2 regions of the Arthrobacter sp. NPDC080073 genome follow, and region 1 is predicted to be linked to the other one. Evidence: riboswitches for the same ligand, from Rfam matches in the RefSeq annotation. Region 1 holds a riboswitch; the other holds the start of a gene.
What was found. A riboswitch is a leader RNA that binds a small molecule or an ion and turns the genes downstream of it on or off. The one in region 1 is predicted to bind glycine.
Positions count from the first base shown of each region.

Region 2: linked by a shared signal. The riboswitch ahead of lipA (lipoyl synthase) and the one ahead of gcvP (aminomethyl-transferring glycine dehydrogenase) in region 1 are both predicted to bind glycine.

Region 1 covers NZ_JBFBKR010000014.1:90,268-96,030, forward strand. Annotated here, with positions in the region: gene gcvT (glycine cleavage system aminomethyltransferase GcvT) at 1-1,093, opposite strand, end outside; gene gcvP (aminomethyl-transferring glycine dehydrogenase) at 1,105-4,005, opposite strand; glycine riboswitch at 4,167-4,264, opposite strand; gene AB0O52_RS16165 (TetR/AcrR family transcriptional regulator) at 4,453-5,001, opposite strand; gene AB0O52_RS16170 (MFS transporter) at 5,084-5,763, shown strand, end outside.
Region 2 covers NZ_JBFBKR010000013.1:106,638-112,400, reverse strand. Annotated here, with positions in the region: gene trmB (tRNA (guanosine(46)-N7)-methyltransferase TrmB) at 15-938, shown strand; gene AB0O52_RS15555 (hypothetical protein) at 1,742-1,948, shown strand; glycine riboswitch at 2,366-2,464, shown strand; gene lipA (lipoyl synthase) at 2,619-3,644, shown strand; gene AB0O52_RS15545 (methylenetetrahydrofolate reductase) at 3,661-4,473, shown strand; gene AB0O52_RS15540 (zf-HC2 domain-containing protein) at 4,508-5,215, opposite strand; gene AB0O52_RS15535 (sigma-70 family RNA polymerase sigma factor) at 5,212-5,712, opposite strand.

The sequences.
Region 1 (5,763 bases):
AGGCCTCCGGCTTGCCGCGCAGGTCTATGTCCAGGGCCGTGCCGGGCTCGGCGTGTTCGACGTCGACGTAAGCCATCGCGACCGGGTAGCCGAGGGTGGGGCTGGGCTGGCCGGAGGTGACTTCGCCGACCACAGTGCCGTCCTTGAGGACCGGGTAGTGGCTGCGGCCGGCGCGGCGGCCCAGGCCCTTGAGGCCAACCAGCTTGCGGCCGCTGGTGGAACCGGCGCCCTCAGCCTTGAGGGCTTCCAGGGCGGCGCGGCCTACGAAGTCGCTTTCCTTGGCCAGCGAAACTACCGGACCCAGGCCTGCCGAGAAGGGGTTGCCTTCGCGGGAGAGTTCGTTGCCGTAGAGCGGCATGCCGGCTTCGAGGCGCAGGGAGTCGCGCGAGGCCAGGCCGGCGGGGATTAGCTCGCCGTCCTCGGCAACTGCGGCGATTGCCTGCCACAGGGCGGCAGCATCATCGTTGTCCACGAAGATCTCGAAGCCGTCCTCGCCCGTGTAGCCGGTGCGAGCGAGCAGCAGTTCCGTGGTGTTCCCGGCAAAGGTGAAGGGCACCTCGACGGCGGCGTAGTACTTGAGCTCGGTGACCAGCGAATGCTGTTCCGCCGGGACCAGGCGGAGGAGGATCTCTTCCGCCTTGGGACCCTGGACGGCGATTAGCGAGGTTGCCGAGGAGGCATCCTCGACCACGACGTCAAAGTTGGCGGCGCGCTGCTTCAGTGCCTCGGCCACGACCTTGGCGTTGCCGGCGTTCGGGACCACGAGGAACTTGGCATCGCCGCGGCGGTACGTGATGAGGTCATCGATGATGCCGCCGTCTTCCTGGCAGATCAGCGAGTACTTGGCTTTGCCAACCGCGACCGCCGACAGCTTCCCGACGAGGGCGTAGTCGAGGAAGGCAGCGGCGTCCGGGCCGGTGACCCAGACTTCGCCCATGTGGGAAAGGTCGAACAGGCCAGCGGACTGGCGGACGGCGTGGTGTTCGGCCAGTTCCGAGTCGTATTTCAGGGGCATCTGCCAGCCACCGAAATCGGTGAAGGAAGCGCCGGCGATTTTGTGCTGCTCATAGAGAGCCGTGTAGTTCTCAGTCATTGCGTCAGTCCTTAGCTTTCGAAGGGTTCTGTGGATTCCTCGAACTCTTCGAGGGGTGGGCAGGAGCAGACCAGGTTACGGTCGCCGGCGGCACCGTCGATGCGGCCCACGGGCGGGAAGTACTTGTCCTGCTTCAGGTGGTGGACCGGGAAGACGGCCTGCTCGCGGGAGTACTCACGGTTCCAGTCCGAGGAGACGACGGCGGCCGCGGTGTGCGGTGCGTGGCGCAGCGGGCTGTTCTCCACCGTGAAGTCCCCGTGGGCGACCTGGTCGATTTCCTTGCGGATGGTGATCATGGCTTCGATGAACCGGTCGATCTCGCCAAGGTCCTCGGACTCGGTGGGCTCCACCATCAGAGTCCCCGCGACCGGAAACGCCAGGGTGGGGGCATGGAAACCGTAATCGATCAGGCGCTTGGCCACATCCTCCGCGGTCACGCCGGTCTTGGCGGTCAGTTCGCGCAGGTCCAGGATGCACTCATGGGCCACCAGCCCGCCTTCACCGGTGTACAGCACCGGGAAGTACTCGTTCAGGCGCGAGGCGATGTAGTTCGCGGCCAGCAGCGCGGACTTCGTCGCCTCGGTCAGGCCTTCGCCGCCCATGAGCTTCACGTACGCCCAGGAAATCGGCAACACACCCGCCGAACCGAAGCGTGAGGCGGAGATCGCAACGCCAGTCCCTGGCAAAGAAGCGCCGTCTTCGTGTGCTGCCTTGTTGGCATCGCCCGGCATGAACGGTGCAAGGTGCGCCTTGGCAGCGACCGGGCCCACGCCCGGTCCGCCGCCGCCGTGCGGGATGCAGAAGGTCTTGTGCAGGTTCAGGTGGGACACGTCGCCGCCGAACTTGCCCGGCTGGGCCAGGCCCACCAGGGCGTTCAGGTTGGCGCCGTCGACGTACACCTGGCCGCCGGCAGCATGCACCGAGTCGCAGATCTCGCGCACGTCCGCGTCGTACACGCCGTGCGTGGAGGGGTAGGTGATCATGATGGCCGAGAGGACGTCCTTGTTGGCGTCGATCTTCGCCTGCAGATCCGCGTGGTCAATGGTGCCGTCGGCTGCGGTGGCCACCACCACCACCTTCATGCCGGCCAACACTGCCGAGGCGGCGTTGGTGCCGTGGGCGGAAGCCGGGATGAGGCAGACGTTGCGCTGGAGGTCACCGCGGGAGTGGTGGTAGCCGCGTATGGCCAGCAGGCCCGCGAGTTCGCCCTGGGAACCGGCGTTGGGCTGGATGGAGACCTGGTCGTAACCGGTGATCTCGGTCAGGTCAGCTTCCAAATCTTCGATCAGTTCGCGCCAGCCTTCGGTCTGGGAATCCGGGGCGAACGGGTGGATCGAGGCGAACTCCGGCCAGGAGATGGCTTCCATCTCGGCGGTGGCGTTCAGCTTCATCGTGCACGATCCCAGCGGGATCATGGTGCGGTCCAACGCCAGGTCCCGGTCCGAGAGCTTGCGGATGTAGCGCAGCAGCTGGGTTTCGGAACGGTGGGTGTTGAACACGGGGTGCTGCAGGTAGTCCGAAGAGCGCTCGACGGCGGCCTCCAGGGCGAAGCCCTCGCCCCCGTCTGCGAGCGAAGCGCCGAACGCTGCGGCCACGTCGCCGAGGATTTCTTCAGTTGTTGTCTCGTCAACGGAGATTCCTACGGTGTCGGCGTCGATGCCGCGCAGGTTGATGCCCTTGGCCTCGGCGGCGGCGACGATTCCGGCAGCCTTGCCCGGGACCCGGACGGTGACGGTGTCGAAGAAGCTGCCGTGCAGGACCTCAAGGCCCGCGGCCTTCAAGGACGCGGCCAGGGTCCGGGCGTGGTTGTGGGCGGTCTCGGCGATCGCCTTCAGGCCATCGGGGCCGTGGTACACGGCGTACATCGAGGAAACGATGGCCAACAGGGCCTGCGCGGTGCAGATGTTGGACGTCGCCTTCTCGCGGCGGATGTGCTGCTCACGGGTCTGCAGCGCGAGTCGGTAGGCGGGGGTGCCGGCGTCGTCCTTGGAAACGCCCACCAGACGGCCCGGCATCGACCGCTCCAGGCCCTTCTGGACAGCCATGTACGCCGCGTGCGGGCCGCCGAAGAACAGCGGCACCCCGAAACGCTGGGTGGAGCCGACGGCGATGTCGGCGCCCTGCTCGCCCGGAGGCGTGATCAGGGTCAGGGCCAGCAGGTCCGCGGCGACGGTGACGAGGGCGCCGCGTTCCTTGGCGGCGGCGATCACGCCGGAGTGGTCGAACACCCGGCCGGAAACCCCCGGCTGCTGCAGCACGATCCCGTTGATCTCGCCCTCGGGCAGGCCCCGGGACAGGTCCGCGATCTCCACCTCGAAGCCCAGCGCCTCGGCACGGCCCTTCACGATCGCGATGGTCTGCGGCAGGCAGTCGGCATCCAGGACGGTCTTGCCGTCATGGGCGGACTTGTTCTTGTTCGCCCGGCGCATCATCAGGACCGCTTCGGCCACGGCCGTGGCTTCGTCCAGCAGGGAAGCGTTGGCGATCGGCAGGCCCACGAGGTCCTGGACCATGGTCTGGAAGTTCAGCAGCGCCTCGAGCCGGCCCTGGGAGATTTCCGGCTGGTATGGGGTGTAGGCCGTGTACCAGGCCGGGGATTCGAGGATGTTGCGACGGATCACCGGCGGAGTCACCGTGTCGTAATAGCCCTGGCCGATCATCTGCACGGCCGTCTTGTTCTTGGCCGCCAGTTTGCGCAGTTCCGCCAGGACCTCGACCTCGCTGAGGGCGTCGGTGCCGTGCTTGGACAGCCTCAAGGCGACGTCCTGGCGGATGTCATTGGGAACCGCGGTGTCCACGAGCGAATCGACACTGTCGTAACCGACAGACTTGAGCATGATGTCAATATCGGCCTGGCGGCGGGCGCCGATATGCCGGTCCACGAACGTAGTGGAGGTTGAGCTAACCGTCACGAAGGAACTCCATTAATAAGGCGGCGCAGGGTACGCCACAGCTAATCGGGTTCCTCCCCGCTCTGTATTGGACCTGAGAGTTTCCGCGAATCCGTGCTTGTGGCACTGGTTCGCTTGCACCGTCGGTGAGCACGCGTCAGCGTGCTGCTTTCCAGAGTTGCCTTGCCGCGGCGGTACGGGGGCCTGAGAGATTCCTGGGGAGGATTTGCTCCTACGGCGCCTGCATCACATGCCTGCAGGACTCTCCCGCCGCAGATCAAAGGCGTATTCAGTTATATGAATCTACAGTGGTTGCCGGTGACGGCTGCCACAACTATCAATTGTCCTATGGACTGCCCGCGTCCGCAAATATGGTCAGCGAGCTGCCCGACTTTCCCAACTGACTCGCACTTATTGTCGTTTTGGAGCCTCAAAACGACATCTACTGCGAGTCAGTTGGGCTGCCGGTCAGTTACGGAGGCGCTCGACGGCGGCCAGCAGCGCTCCGACGTCGGCGCTCCTCGCGCTGGCCTTGGCTTGCGTATCACCGGCGCCGCCTTCAAGCATCGCATTGAAGTAAAGGCCGTCGCCCATGTACCGGACCGCTTTGGCCATTTCGGGCCCCACTTCCTCGGCGAGCACGTCGAGCCATTGTTGCTGGATCCCGGCGAAACGCCTGCGCGTTTCTTCATGGGCTACTTCCGCGAGGCGCGTGGCCGCTACAAACACCCGGTCCAAGGGAGTATCCGCCCACAGGGACGACTTGATAAAGAACGCGGCCGCGCCTTCGGGGGCTGTCTTCATTGCCTCGATGTCCAGTGCGGCCAGCCCGTCCATGCGTTCGAGCAAGGAACTGATCATGGCTTCCTTGTTCGGGAAATGGTAGAGCAAGCCGCCCTTGGAGACACCTGCGCGCTTGGCGACGGCGTCCAGGGTGGCAGCCCGCTCCCCCACCTCGATCAGCAGGGCTTCAAAGGCATCCAGGACAGCGTCCCGGGCAATAGGTTTTCGCGGCATGGTGTCCATCATCCCTTAGTTCGATGTGGCAATTTTATGAGTCGGATTGAAACTATACCGTCCAGACGGTACAGTTATGTCCATGTTCAGCCCGTCCACAACCCAGCACCCCCGCACCCCTTCGATCCAATCCGCCCCGTGGCGAGATTGGGCTGCCCTGGCACTCCTGATGTTCCCCGTGCTGCTGGTGGCTGTGGACAATACGGCGCTGACATTTGCCCTGCCGCAGATCGCGCGTTCGCTCGACGTCGGGGGCGTGCAGCTCCTTTGGGTCGTTGATGCGTATGCGCTTGTCCTCGCCGCGCTGTTGGTGTCCATGGGAAACCTGGGAGACAGGATCGGCCGCCGCCGCTTGCTGTTAATCGGCAGCACGGGGTTCGCAGCCGTTTCCGCGGCCACCGCCTTCGCGCCGTCGGCTGAATGGCTCATCGCCGGACGTGCCGGCATGGGCATCTTCGGAGCCATGCTCATGCCGTCCACGCTGTCCTTGATCCGCAACATCTTCCCGGACCCGAACCGCCGCCGGCTCGCCGTCGCCGTGTGGGCCGCCGGATTCTCCGGCGGCGCCGCGCTCGGACCGATCTTCGGTGGCTGGCTCGTGGAGCACTTCTGGTGGGGAGCCGTGTTCCTGGTTGCAGTGCCACTGTTGCTGCCCCTGCTCGCCTTCGGCCCGTTCCTCATCCCCGAATCCAAGGATCGCAACCCGGGCAAGCCCGACGTTCCCAGCGTCGTGCTGTCCATCCTGACGATGGCCCCCGTGGT
Region 2 (5,763 bases), on a different contig from region 1:
GTATTCTGGAGGAGATGAGTGAAACCCCAGAATCCCCCGAAACACCGCAGTCTTCGCGCCCCGTGACCCCTGGCAGCCAGGCCTCCTTTGGCACATATGGTGGCCGGCCGGTCAGTTTCGTCCGCCGCGGGACCCGCCTTCAGGGCCGCCGCCAGGCAGCGTGGGAAGAGCACTCGGACCGCTGGGCCATCCAGGTTCCGCGGCATGTCGCCAACACCTCCGTGCACCCGGACTACGTGTTCGACGCCGAAGCCGAGTTTGGGCGCAAAGCACCGCTGATTGTCGAAATCGGTTCGGGACTCGGCGACGCCGTGTGCCACGCAGCGGAGCAGAACCCGGACAAGGACTTCCTCGCCGTGGAGGTCTATACCCCGGGCCTGGCCAACACGATGATCAAGATCAACAGCCGCGGGCTCAGCAACGTGCGCGTGGTGGAGGCCAACGCGCCGGAGGTCCTGGCCACCATGCTCCCCGCGGGTTCGGTGAGCGAGCTCTGGGTCTTCTTCCCGGACCCATGGCACAAATCCCGGCACCACAAACGCCGCCTCATCCAGCCCGCGTTCGCCAAACTCGCTGCGCGGTCCCTCAAAAAGGGTGGCCTGTGGCGGATCGCCACCGACTGGTCCAACTACGCCATCCACGTCCGCGAGGTCCTCGCCGGCTCCACCGAGTTTGAGAACGTGCACCGCGGCGAGCGGACCGGCGCTGACAGCCCCCTCACCCAAGTGTGGGAATCCGGAGTCGAATCCATGGTTGGCGGGGCACCTGTCAAGGAAGGCCGCGCCCCTGTCAGCACGGAGCACACCGGCCCCAACGAGGGAGTGGACCACGTGGGCGGGTGGGCTCCGCGCTTCGATGGCCGCATCCGCACCAGCTTCGAAAACAAGGCCCACGAGGCCGGGCGCATGATCTTCGACCTCAGCTACCGCAGGATCTAGGGGCAGATATTGGTGGGGCAACGAAGGCGTCCACCTTGTTTAGCTCGTTGAACTTACTACTTGGTCCCGCACCTCAAGGTGGCGCCTTCCCAGGCGCTGGCTGATCCCACTGCCCCGGTCGGGAACGTCCCAGTACTACGGACGAACATCCTGAATGTCGATTCACGAAGGTCCGCGCAAACGACCTCAGGAGATGTCTGGATCAAGGATGCTTGTCCCTGGTTAAAGCTATTGAACGGACCTGCGACTCGCTGAAGCCCCCACCAAACCGTCTTATACAGATTCGTTGTCTGGGACATGCTGATCATGAAGACATTGCACGTCGTCTTTGGGTGACCCCCGACAGTTCCATACGGATAGATGCTTCCTGATGTCCGTTTATAAACGTTTCCGGTGTCAATGGTGCAACGCTGGCCGCTAACACCGGCGATCGCCGACAGGCTGGTAGGAGCAGCGACTTCCTTCGAGATTCGGTTCTTGGGGGTCTCTTCCGTGAATGTTCCCAAGCTCTGCTGGGCTGTAGCTACCTCGGCCCAAGTCAGGTCGCCAGGTTTCGGCGCCGCGACCTTTGGATCATATGCCGGAGCATCGGCGGGGGCGTCTGGCGCCTTCGGCGACTGTTCAATGGCAGTTGACGGCCCTGCCGCGAACAACGAGGCCAGTAACAGGGCTGACGTGGCAAGTACGGATATTTTCTTCATGGCTCCCTTTGCTAATTGCTTTCTGTGCTTAAAACGTTCCGACTAGACAACCGGGCGTTATAAAAAGGTCAAGGCGCTCAAGTTTTCAGGTACCCTGTCAGCATGGCTGCGGTGTGGATCGTCCAACACGATGAAGAGGAACCATTTAATGCCGTGCTTGGCGTCTTCGCATCTCAAGACGAGGCGGAAGTGTTCGCCGAGGAAATCAAGCATGAGTACGCCAGAGGTGTCATCTACTCCCGTTATGAGATCGGATACCGCTTCAACAGAGGACCTGGGCACGTGAGTTTCGGCCCCGGCGACCAGTAACTGGCGGCAACTGCGCCGTACATTCTTAAGGTTCTTGACTTTCGATTCACCCTGTCTTCCGACGAGCGTTATCGGGAGGGGCGACCGGTAAGGCAAATGCTTCAGAATCAAATTAGGCAGAAAAGGCAAATTAAGCAACATTTTTTGTTAAACGGATGGAGGACTTTATCGTGGAGTTCTAGAATCTGGTACTCACAATTTTTATCTTTTGATGTTCCCCAATACTCAATCCCCAATCCAAACACCACTCAATTTTTTGTCTTCGAGCACTCAATTTTGCATATCGACCACTCAGGCAAGAGCAAAACCCTTGACACTGCGTGGTGGGAACCTCGGCTGGAACGGGGGCGTCCTTTGCGCACCGCACAGGCACCGGATACCATGTGAGACGTGTCACCGAAAGGCGGCACGTGCTTATGATCTGCGGCGGGAGAGCCCTGCCGGTACGTTTCAGCAGGCGCCGTAGGAGCAAATCCTCCCCAGGAATCTCTCAGGCCCATGTACCGCCGCGGCAAGGCAACTCTGGAAAGCAGCCCGGGCAACCGGACTCACCGACGGTGCAAGCGTCCAGCCACGAGGCGGAGACGCGGAAACTCTCAGGTCCAATACAGAGCGGGGAGGAACCGAATCAACGTGGTGCGTCCGCGCCACCTGAATTATGGAGTTCCTCATGACCCTGGCACCCGAAGGCCGTAAGCTGCTGCGCGTTGAACAGCGCAACAAAGCCGTCCCGGTCGAACGCAAGCCCGAGTGGATCAAGGCCAAGGTCCAGATGGGCCCGGAGTTCGTGGGCCTGAAGAACCTCGTGAAAAAGGAAGGCCTGCACACCGTCTGCGAGGAAGCCGGCTGCCCGAACATCTTCGAGTGCTGGGAAGACAAGGAAGCGACCTTCCTCATCGGCGGCTCCGAATGCACCCGCCGCTGCGACTTCTGCCAGATCGACACCGGCAAACCCTCCCCCGTGGACCGGTTCGAACCCACCAAGGTCGCCCGCTCCGTCCAGGCCATGGCCCTGCGCTACGCCACCGTCACCGGCGTCGCCCGCGACGACCTCGAAGACGAAGGCGTCTGGCTCTACGCCGAAACCGTCCGCAAGATCCACGAACTGAACCCCGGCACCGGCGTCGAACTGCTCATCCCCGACTTCTCCGGCAAACCCGAACACATCAAAGCGATCTGCGACTCGAACCCGGAAGTCTTCGCGCACAACGTCGAAACCGTGCCCCGGATCTTCAAGCGCATCCGCCCCGCGTTCCGCTACGACCGCTCCCTGGACGTCATCACCCAGGGCCGGGCCGCCGGCATGGTCACCAAATCCAACCTGATCCTGGGCATGGGCGAAACCCGGGAAGAGATCTCCGAAGCACTGGCCGACCTGCACGCCGCCGGCTGTGACCTGATCACCATCACCCAGTACCTGCGCCCCTCCGAACGGCACCTGCCCGTGGACCGCTGGGTCAAACCCCAGGAATTCGTCGAGCTCGCCACCGAAGCCGAGGAAATCGGCTTCCTCGGAGTCATGTCCGGCCCCCTGGTCCGCTCCTCCTACCGCGCCGGACGCCTCTGGGCCACCGCGATGCGCAAGAAAGGCCGCGAAATCCCCGCACACTTAGAGCACATTGCCGAAGGCATCCAGGACTCCGGCACCACCCGCCAGGAAGCCCGCACCCTCCTCGCACACCACGCGACGGCCTGATCCGCAAGGAGCCAGCATGTTCCCCACCCGGATTGAAATCATTCCCTCAGACGGAATCGTCGAGAAAGTCCAGGCCGCAGTGCCGCTTTCCACAACGCTCACCGTTACCTGCTTGCCCCATCACGGGATCGCGCGGACCATGGAGGCTTCCATCAAGCTCAGCCTTCTGGGCTACAACGTGGTTCCGCACCTCTCGGCACGCGGGCTGGAGCACCGGTCGCAGCTTTCCCGCATCCTCCGGGACTGCGAGGCTGCCGGGATCACGGAGGTCTTCGCCATCGGTGGAGACGGCGCGCAAGCTGCCGGCCCCTATGGATCGAGCCTTCCCCTCTTGGCGGACATCGCCGAGTGCTCCGGCGGCAGCATCACCGCGGGCATCGCCGGTTACCCCGAGGGGCATCCTTCCGTGAGCGGGCTGGACTTGCTGGATGCCCTGTTGGCCAAACAACATCTGGCGACGCACGTTGTCACGCAAATGTGTTTCTCCGCCCCGAAGGTCCTCGATTACGCAGCACTCCTGCGCCGCGAAGGGGTCGACCTGCCGGTGTGGGCCGGTGTTCCCGGGGCCGTTCCGAGGACAAAACTGCTGGCGCTGGCGACCCAGATCGGCGTCGGGACCTCCTTGAAGTTCCTCAGCAATAAAGGGACCCTTGCGCGCAAGCTTCTGGGCGTGGACAAGTACTCACCGGAAGGCCTGGTTTCCGAACTAACGGCGCGCCCGGATGGTATCTCCGGAATCCATCTCTACAGTTTCAACCGACTGGACATGCCAAGTTGGGGGGGAAGCGATCTGCCAGATCCCGAGCCCAGCGAAGCAGCATCCGCCTAGCCGCGTACGCTGACCCCCTAGGTCCTGGGAACCCCTAGCTTCCCGGGACTGAAATCACCGCGACCGTCTTCTGGGCGTCATCGCGCAGTTCCACGCCCGAAATCCCGGCGAGCTGGACCGGCGTCGCGCCCGTGACCTTGATGTGGCCGCTGGAGGTCGCCGTCCAACCGCACGCCATTTCCTCCGTGCCGTCGCGGCCCTTGACCCATAGGTACATCGTGCCCTGCGCCGGCATGCTGCGGCCTTCCAGTTGCAGCTCGGTCCCCCACGCCTTCCTGACGAGCCCCACAGTGAGCTGCAGGCCGCTGTCCGTCTGCAGCGAGTAGCTGGCGTCAGGTTTGGGCGGCTGGTTCAACACCGGCCCCGCCAGTATGCCCAACCCCAGGCAAGCGGCGGCCACGGCACCCACCAAGGCCGTCCACCGGCGTCGGGATTTCCGCCGCCGTGCCGCCATTTTCACAAGAATCGGCTGCGGTAGCGTCTCTGAAAAAGCCCCCATACGTGAGCGGGCGTCGGGCGGAACTGCGGCGGAGGGCTCGACGGCGGGGCGCCCGGCGGCGAGCGCGACGGCGTCGGGCACGGGGACGGCGTCGAGGAGGGCAGGGAGGCTCTCCAGCTCGCCCAGCTCGAGCCGGCAATCAGCGCAGCTTGCCAAGTGCGCTTCGAAAGCCTTGGCCTCGGCAGGCTCGAGGCCGCCGAGCAAGTAGGCGCCCAGCAATTGGTGAAGTCCGGTTTCGTTCACCGCTGCACCCCCATTTCGTCGAGAATCGTGCGAAGCGCCCTGACGGCGTAGAAGGCCCGGGATTTCACCGTGCCGCTGGGGATGTTAAGCCTCAGCGCGGCCTCGTTAACCGTGAAACGTTCGTAATGCAGGGCTACCAGGACCTCCCGGTGTTCAGTGCTGAGCCGCAGGAGCGCCTCCTCCATAAGGACCCGGTTGAGGAGCTCGTCCACTCGCTCGGTGGCCTCCTCCGGGTCCGCCATGTCGCGTTCGGCAGCCTCTGCCGGGCGCCGCTGGGCCTTGCGGTAGTTGTCGATGATGACATTGCGGGCAGTGCGGAACAAATAGCTGCGCAGGCTGCCGGTGATCTGCGGGGCGTGCTGCCACACGCGAAGGATGGTTTCCTGCACCACGTCCTCGGCCAAGTGCGCGTCCGGCGTGCAGCTCAGCACGAAGTGGCGCAGGGCTGCGCCGTGGTCGCGGTAGATCGCGGCCACCACATCCTCGTCGAGCGGCATCGGCGCCTCCTTGGTGCTCGGCTTCCCCTTCTCGTGCGATACGACGTGCCC